DNA from 2 places in the Streptosporangium album genome. Region 2 is predicted to be linked to the other one. Evidence: riboswitches for the same ligand, from Rfam matches in the RefSeq annotation. Region 2 holds a riboswitch; the other holds the start of a gene.
The links. A riboswitch is a leader RNA that binds a small molecule or an ion and turns the genes downstream of it on or off. The one in region 2 is predicted to bind guanidine.
Positions count from the first base shown of each region.

Region 1: another riboswitch for guanidine. It lies ahead of FHR32_RS11660 (DMT family transporter); the one in region 2 lies ahead of FHR32_RS09755 (MBL fold metallo-hydrolase).

Region 1 is NZ_JACHJU010000001.1:2,477,430-2,481,790, reverse strand. Features, by position in the region: gene FHR32_RS11665 (acyl-CoA dehydrogenase) at 1-1,755, opposite strand, end outside; guanidine-III (ykkC-III) riboswitch at 2,195-2,261, shown strand; gene FHR32_RS11660 (DMT family transporter) at 2,279-2,602, shown strand; gene FHR32_RS11655 (VOC family protein) at 2,668-3,054, shown strand; gene FHR32_RS11650 (SRPBCC family protein) at 3,079-3,546, shown strand; gene FHR32_RS11645 (hypothetical protein) at 3,596-4,063, opposite strand; gene FHR32_RS11640 (GNAT family N-acetyltransferase) at 4,156-4,361, shown strand, end outside.
Region 2 is NZ_JACHJU010000001.1:2,084,722-2,089,082, forward strand. Features, by position in the region: gene FHR32_RS09740 (pyridoxine/pyridoxamine 5'-phosphate oxidase) at 1-268, shown strand, start outside; gene FHR32_RS09745 (alpha/beta hydrolase) at 426-1,421, shown strand; gene FHR32_RS09750 (hypothetical protein) at 1,615-2,112, opposite strand; guanidine-III (ykkC-III) riboswitch at 2,414-2,481, shown strand; gene FHR32_RS09755 (MBL fold metallo-hydrolase) at 2,493-3,398, shown strand; gene FHR32_RS09760 (hypothetical protein) at 3,742-4,011, shown strand; gene FHR32_RS09765 (hypothetical protein) at 4,014-4,361, shown strand, end outside.

The DNA of each region.
Region 1 (4,361 bases), 390 kb from region 2:
GAGGCGGGGCAGGATGGTCTGGGCGAAGAACGAGGCCGCCGCGACCTTGCCGGTGTAGAAGGCCTTGTCCTTGTCGGAGGAGCCCAGCGCGGCCAGCGCCACCTCGGCCTGGCGCAGGAGCAGCCAGCCGATGACCACGTCGCCCAGGGCGAGCAGGAACCGGGTGGTGTTGAGGCCGACCTTGTAGACCTCCTCCGGGGCCTCCAGCGAGCCGATGGCCCAGCCCGCCAGGGTGTCGGCCATGGCCTTGACCTCGTCGGCGGCCTCGTCGAGGAGCTTGCGCTCCTCCTTGAGGCGGCCGTTGCCCGCCTCGGAGGCGGCGAAGGCCTTGATGTCTCCGTACAGCGAGCCCAGGGCGGTGCCCTGGTTGCGCAGGACCTTGCGGAAGAACAGGTCCATGCCCTGGATCGCCGTCGTGCCCTCGTACAGAGAGTCGATCTTGGCGTCCCGGATGTACTGCTCGATCGGGTAGTCCTGCAGGTAGCCGGAGCCGCCCAGGGTCTGCAGCGAGCGGGCCAGCAACTCGTAGGAGCGCTCGGAGCCGACGCCCTTGACCAGGGGGAGCAGCAGGTCGTTCATCGCCTCGGCGTGCTCGTCCCGGCGGCCCTCGAAGCCGGCGATCTGCACCGCGTCCTGGTAGGTGGCGGTGAGCAGGACCAGTGCCCGCATGCCCTCGGCGTACGACTTCTGGAGCATGAGCTCGCGGCGCACGTCCGGGTGGCGGGTGATGGCCACGCGCGGGGCCGACTTGTCGGCCATCTGGGTGAGGTCGGCGCCCTGCTTGCGGGACTTGGCGTACTCCAGGGCGTTGAGGTAGCCGGTGGAGAGCGTGGCGATCGCCTTGGTGCCCACCATCATCCGGGCGTGCTCGATGATCATGAACATCTGCTTGATGCCCTCGTGCACGTCACCGATCAGCGTGCCCACGGCCGGGTGCTTCTCGCCGAAGGTGAGCTCGCAGGTCGTGGAGACCTTCAGGCCCATCTTCTTCTCGACGTTGGTGACGTAGACGCCGTTGCGCTCGCCGAGCTCGCCGGTCGAGAGGTCGGCGTGATACTTCGAGACCAGGAACATCGACAGGCCCTTGGTGCCCACGCCGTGTCCCTCGGGACGGGCCAGGACCAGATGGAAGATGTTTTCGGCCATGTCGTGCTCGGCGCTGGTGATGAAGCGCTTGACGCCCTCGATGTGCCAGGTGCCGTCGGGCTGCTGGACGGCCTTCGCGCGGCCGGCGCCCACGTCGGAGCCGGCGTCGGGCTCGGTGAGGACCATGGTGGCGCCCCACTGGTTCTCGATGGCCAGCTCGGCGTAGCGCCTCTGGTCCTCGGTGCCGATCACGTGCATCACGTGGGCGAAGGCCGGGCCGCTGGCGTACATCCAGATCGCCGGGTTCGAGCCGAGGACCATCTCGGCCAGTGACCAGTTCACGCTGTTGGGCAGGCCGGGGCCGTTCAGCTCGGCGGGCAGGCCGAGGTTGGTCCAGCCGGCGTCACGGTAGGCGGCGAAGGACTTCTTGAAGCCCTCCGGCATCGTCACCGTCCCGGTGGCGGGGTCGAAGACCGGGGGCGTGCGGTCACCCTCTTCGAAGGAGTCGGCCAGCACGCCCGTCGCCAGGCGGTTGACCTCGCCGAGGATGGTCCGCACGGTCTCCTCGTCGAGGTCGGCGTAGGGTCCTGTGCCCAGGATCTCCCGGCGCCCGAACACCTCGAAGAGATTGAACTCCAGGTCACGGATGTTGCTCTTGTAGTGGCCCATGGGGTCTGCTCCTTGAAACCGGGGGAACCGGGACTCGTTACATACTGGCCAGTAACCTTACCGACAATGCTACCCGCCAGTAACCCCAAAAAAACCGCCCTGATAGGACGTTTGTCACATCGCACCAGTAGGACACCCCGCGCCGCCTTCTCCGCTCGTCTCTCCGTCCTCACGCTGGTCGGCCGGTTCCGAGGCGCATGCCGGCCTCCTGCTCCGTACGGCCGGCGTGACGTCGCGGTCCGGTGGTCACCCGGCGCGACAGGGCGACACGGAGGGGCCGTCCGGAGCGCGGGGCTGAAGCGGGAGGTCTCGCCGTTCCAGGCTCGGTCTCATGGGCGAGCGGTGGCGCGCGGACCTCGCGCTGTGGGGGATCCCCGGCGAGATCGCGGCGCGGGCCCCGGCCGACCCCTGGGGGCACTTCCACTGCTACGCTCTGCCACTAGAGCTCCCATGAGGGCGGCTCCCGGACGAGATGCGCCGTACCCGGTCTGAAAAGACGACGCTCCTTATGGAAGGAGCCGTCATGGCCTGGGTCGTCATCATCGTCGCCGGTCTGTTCGAGGTCGCCATGGCCTACGCGCTCAAGATGAGCCACGGGTTCTCCGTGCCACTGCCGAGCGTCGCGTTCGCCGTCTCGGCCGTCCTCAGCTTCGGCCTCCTCGCCATGGGCCTCAAGAGCCTTGAGGTCGGTACGGCCTACGCCGTCTGGACGGGCATCGGCGCCGTCGGCACCGCGTCTCTGGGCATGCTGTTCCTCGGCGACGACGTGTCGTTTCTCAAGATCGTCTCGATCGCCCTCATTCTCGCCGGAGTCGTCGGCCTCAACCTCGCCGGTGGCGGCCACTGAGCATCCCTGACGGCGGAGGAAGAACCATCTTGACGCCTTAGGTGGTGTCGCGGTTGGGTAGAGGCATGATCGACGTTCACTTCGTGACCATTGACTGCGCCCAGCCGTACGAGCTGGCGGCTTTCTGGAGCAACGCCACCGGCTGGGAGATCCACCCGGACGACAAGCCGGAGGACGACGAGATTCTCCTCCAGGGCAAGCTGGATCTGCTGTTCATCCGGGTTCCGGAGGGCAAGACGGTCAAGAACCGCATTCATCTGGACGTCACCGGTACGGACGGCACCACCCGCGACCAGGAGGTCGAACGCCTGCTCGGGCTCGGCGCCACGGTCCACGACGACCGGCGGGACTCCGAAGGCGTCGGCTGGGTGACCATGCTCGACCCGGAGGGCAACGAGTTCTGCGTCTGCCGTGCCGAGTACGAGAGGACCCGGCAGCTCTTGCCGGAGTGATGTTATGTCGGGGATGCTGCCGTCATGAGCCCCCCGAGCGCGTCTGTGAGCATCCACGTCTCGGCGCCGCCCGCAGTGGTCTACGCGCTGGTCACCGACATCACCGACATGAGTGCCTGGAACGTCGAGTGCCTGAGTGCCGAATGGGTCGGACGGATCCGGGAGGCGCGGCCCGGTGCCCGGTTCCGGGGGCACAACAGCCGCGGGCGGCGGCACTGGTCCACGGTCTGCACGGTGACCGCCGCCGACCCCGGCAGGGTCTTCGCCTACCACGTCCGCGCCGCCGGTCTGCTGGACGTGGCCCTGTGGCGCTTCGGCATCACCCCCACCAGGACGGGCTGTCACGTGGAGCAGGGCACCTGGGACACCCGTGGCCCCTTCATGCGGGTCGTCGGCGGGCTGGTCACCGGTGTCCGGGACAGGGCCGCCCACAACGAGGCCAACATGCGGCGGACTCTGGAAGGCATCAAGCGGGTGGTGGAGCGGGCCTGAGAGGACATGCCGTCCCCGCCGGCCCTCTCGGGCGCCGGCGGAGATCCGGTCAGTGGCCGTGGGGCAGGGATGACTGGCCGCGTCCCCTGAGGGTCAGGGCCAGGACGGCGGTGATCAGATAGACCGCGACACCGCCCTGCAGCGCGTCCAGCGCGGCGCCGAACACGCCCTCGTCGTCGACGACGAGCTGGACGGGATACATGAGCGCGGCGGCGCCGAGCGCCGGGTAGAGGGAGAACCGCCAGGGGCGGCGCAGGGCCCAGAGGCGGGCCTGCCGGGTCACCCGGTCCCCGCGATCGGGCCTGCTGACCGAGCCGACCGCCGCGATCAGCGCGAACAGGCCGATGCCGAGAGACAGGGCCCAGGTCAGGTCGGCGTTCCCCGGCAGGAGCACGCCCATGCCGAAACTGGCGGCCGCGACCGCGCCACCGGTCACCGCGGCGGCCCTCCACGGCGCTCCCCGCAGGGCCGCACCGGCGAGGGACATCTCGTCACGTCGAGTCAGTTCGTCGTTCATGACACCAACACTGCCCTTCCGGACCCCCTGACCGCATCGGGGAGCAACCCTGACCCATCCCTGAGCCACGGCCCCTCGATAGGTTGGCCGTCATGACAGTGACCTTCCGTATCGCCCGGGCCGAGGACGTTCCGCTGCTCGTGGCCATGATCGCCGACGATGTCGTCTCCGCCGCCCGCACCGGCGACTTCGGCGACGAGCACCGCGCCGCCTTCGAGGCCATCGACACCGATCCCAACAACGAGCTGATCGTGGCGGAGCTGGACGGTGAGGTCGTGGGCACCATGCAGCTCACCTA
Region 2 (4,361 bases):
TCGCGCTCGGCCCGCCCAGCTCGCAGCCTGGGTGAGCCATCAGTCCGCACCGGTTCCGGGCCGGGCTGAGCTGGAATCGGACATGGCTGCGGCCTCCCGCCGCTGGCCTCCGGGCACACCCGTGCCGGTGCCTCCGCACTGGGCGGGGTTCGTCGTCACGCCTGTGGAGATCGAGTTCCTTCAGGCGGGCCGTCCTGACCGCCTGCATGATCGCCGGAGACATCGGCTCGTGGGGGACCAGTGGGTCCAGCGGATCCTCAGCCCTTGAGCTGAGGCCCTGGCCGTGGCGCATCGGGTCGTACGACTCCTGAAGACAGTAATCCGCATTCAGAAATTGGGGTTAGCACCCAAGAGGAGCAAGAGTGAAGCGTCGCGAATTGTTGGGAAGCGCCGTGCCCGGCGTGATCGCCTTATCCGCCGGAGGAATGGCTCTGTCGAATGACGACGGCGGCATTCACGTGCGAGAAGTGGGCAGCTACTTCGTCGGCGGAAAATCAATCACTCTCGCCGATGCGCCGTCCCGGGACGCATTCGTCGCGGCAGGGCGGTCCCCGGCCCGCGTGGATCCCAACGGGGATTTCGAAACCGGTCAGGTCTACGTCCAGTTCGTACGGCTGGCACGCCCCCGCAGTTCGTTGCCGCTGCTCATGTGGCACGGCGGCGGCCTCACCGGCGTCTCCTTCGAAACCACGCCGGACGGCCGACCGGGATGGCAGCAGCAGTTCCTCGCCGGTGGGCACGACGTCCACCTGGCCGACGGCTTCGGCGGTGGCCGCGCCTCATGGCAGCGCTATCCGGAAATCTCCCAGGCAGAACCACTGTTCCGCACCAAGCAGGAGCTGTGGGAGCTGTTTCGGATCGGCCCCGCCGGATCGTACGCCACCGATCCGGCGAAGCGTCGGCCGTATCCCGACACGCAGTTCCCCGTCGCCGCATTCGACCGGTTCGTCAAGCAGGTGGTGCCTCGCTTTCGGACGTACGACCAGTCCACCCAGGCCGGGTACAACGCGCTCGTCGCCCAGGTCGGGCCGAACGTGGTACTCACCCACAGCGCCGCTGGACCGCTCGGATTCGCCTCGACGATCGCCGCGCCCGACCTCGTCCGCGCCCACGTCGCGATCGAGCCGTCAGGCGCTCCCGACCCGGACTCCGTGGACCTCAAACGGCTTAGCCGGATTCCGCACCTCATCATCTGGGGCGACCGTCTCGGGCTGAACGAACCCGGCAACTCATGGACGGAGCTGTACACCTCTACCAGGAGGTTCCATGACGCCCTGCGGAAGGCCGGTGGCAAGTCGACCTGGATCGACCTGCCGTCCGAAGGCTACCGCGGGAACTCCCACATGATCATGATGGATCGCAACTCACGGCAGGTGTCAAACCTGATCAATTCATGGCTGAAAGAAAACGTGAACGATTGAGTTCGTGGCGTTCACGAGAAGACGACCGGGCGTCCGGACAACGGATATGCCGCTGGCCGCACCGGTCACCATGACCACCCGGCGCGCCTATCTCCGGGTGTCGCATGTCGAGGAGTCCTGACCTCAGGCCGGGGCTCTGAGGAGCCCGGCCACCCCCGGGTGTTCCGGGCCCAGTATGTTTTCCAGCCCTGCCTCATCCGTTGCCGTAGTCGATGATCCGCCACCGCTCCGAGGGAGCGTTTCGGCCGACCAGGAAGTCGTAACGACGTTCCCCGTCCATTTCGGGCCCCTCTTCCTCCAGATCGACCTTGTATCGGGTAGGAACAGCGGACACGAGCCGGGCATATGCAGAACTGTCTGTACGGGGTTCGCCAACCCAGATCAGGTCAAGACGGCGATAGGAGCAGCCGATGCCCCTATCGCCATGCCTCGCCAGGAAAGAGGGTGCGGACAGGGCCCGCGCGGTGTCGTCGTCCCTGGCCGCCACGGCTTGCAGGTATGCCGTGACGACCTGTTCCGGGGTTGCGTCGGGCGGTGGAGTGGCGACCGCGGAGCGCTGCTCGGGAAACAGCTTGCACCACTCGACCCGCAGCGTTGGCAGAACCTCATACGAGGTCGCGATGATCACGCCTGCCAGGACGACCGCGACCGCGACCGGTATCCAGATCTTGCGTGTCGTTCTGGCAGTCACACCGAAGTCCTGTCAGCGGTTGATACGCACAGCGTGGATTTTACCTTTCGGAACCGTGCTGTGAACTGGAACCGGGCCTTCCTCCTGATGAGAGCAGGGCCATTCGGACCTTGGGGTGATGGAGCATGGCCATCGCGGAGGCGTTGCGGAAAGACACGCACCATCTCGCCGGAATCGGAGGTCTCGCCGGCCAGCGGTCAGGGTCACCCGCCGAGGCCGCTGAGCGGTGGCCCAGCCCCGCCCAAGCAGGTCCGCGGGTGAGAACGGTTGAACGGCCCGGTCGGTGCGTATAAGTTTCCCCCTGGAGGCGCATAAGCGCCTGCCCCGGACGAGATGGGCGCCGTACCCGGACTGCCAAGACGACGCTCTCAGGAGACGTCATGGGCGGAAGCACGCATCCGGTCGATTTCACGTCTGAGACGCCCGAGCCTCGCGCACTGGACGTCCGCTGGATCCACGGGTCGCCGTCAGCGAAGCACAACACCGATCCCGACATCCAGGTGTACTCCTACGACGAGCACACGTTCATCCTGCGCCAGAACATGGCGATCAACTACGAGGCGCCATTCCTGTTCCTGATGTTCGGCAGCACCCGAGCCGTACTCATCGACACCGGAGCCACCGCGTCCGCCGAGTTCTTCCCTCTGCGCCGGGTCGTCGACGACCTGACCGGACGCCGGCTGGCCGAGCATCCCCGAGACGGCTACCCGCTGCTCGTCCTGCACACCCACGCCCACCGTGACCACATCGCCGGAGACGCCCAGTTCACCGACCGCCCCGACACCGTCGTCGTGGGAGCGGATCTGAAAAGCGCCTGGGAGTACTTCGGGTTCGCCGACGCCCCCGACCGGGTGGCTCAAGTCGATCTCGGGGGCCGAGTACTGGAGTGCCTGGCCACCCCCGGGCACCATGAGGCGGCCGTCACGTTCTACGACCCCCACACCGGATTCCTGCTCACCGGCGACACGGTGTATCCAGGACGGCTGTATGTGGAGGACTGGGCCGCCTTCGGCAGGACTATCGACCGCTTGATCGGGTTCGCCGACGTCCGGCCGGTCACCCACGTCCTCGGCTGCCACATCGAGATGACCAACGAGCCGGGTGTGGACTACCCCGTCCTCACCACCTACCAGCCGGACGAACCGCCGCTGCAGATGACCGTGGATCAATTACGCGGCATCCGCAAGGCGATCGATGCGATCGGCGACCGGCCCGGCCGACATGCCTTCGCCGACTTCGTCATCTGCCGCAAGGGCACTGCGCAGGGCTCAGGCGGTGTTGGCTGACTTTTCGCCGGCTCCAGTCCGCGAGAGCCCTGCCGAGGCCGTACGGCCTCCCCCACGGAGGAACCGACCGCATAGCCGCTGAACAGCGAAAAGGCCCGGATCCATAATACGGAACCGGGCCACTCGACCTTGTGGAGAGTTCACGAGTGGCCCTTGCCAGGCGCGGAGTAGGTGCCAGGAAGATCGCTTCCCGGAATCAGGGTGATCGTTTCCCGAGGACGACCCCGTCGGCGCGTGGCTAGCCCCGAGCGAGAACCAGGCCGATACGTTCGCCCAGCCCCTGGCCGTACCCGAACTGAAGCTGGACCAGACCCTGTCCGGTGAGGACGGTGACGACGGCTGGATGCAGCTCGGATTCCGGCACAACTGCTGGAAACACGAGGAAGACCTGACCATCCGCTACACGGGCGTGACCCGCTTCACGCTGCAGACCGCATCAGACATGCCTCGCGTGACCCGACTCGGTGAGGTCATCCTGGACGAGGTGCTGCCGCACCCGGACGGATGCGCCCACGAGATCGCCTGCCACACCGGGTCCACCACCATCGTCTGCCGGGACCTCACCGCAACGTGGGTCGAGGCCAGCTGCCCGGACCAACCCCAAAAGGACTGATCTTGAGAAGAGATGGCGCGATGGAGCCCGGCTACGCCCTTGCCGGCTATCGGGTCGCCCCACGCGCTGATCGCCAGGACTGGCAGGACACCGCCCTTCCCAGCACGGGCCTGGTGTCGCTGAGCGACTGCGTGGTCGACCTGATGCCAGTAGACCCCAATGGCTGGGACGACTGGTTCGCCAGCCCTCAGGAGGCTGAGATCGCGCGCGACCAGGCCGGCAAGCCGGGCTTGCACGTCCTCGCAGTCGGATTCGCCACCGCCGATGTTCCTGGGCTGCTGGCCGATATCGCCGATGGCGGCTGGGACACAGCAGCCGGCGGCCTACCGGAACGGCTGGCCCGGCACGAG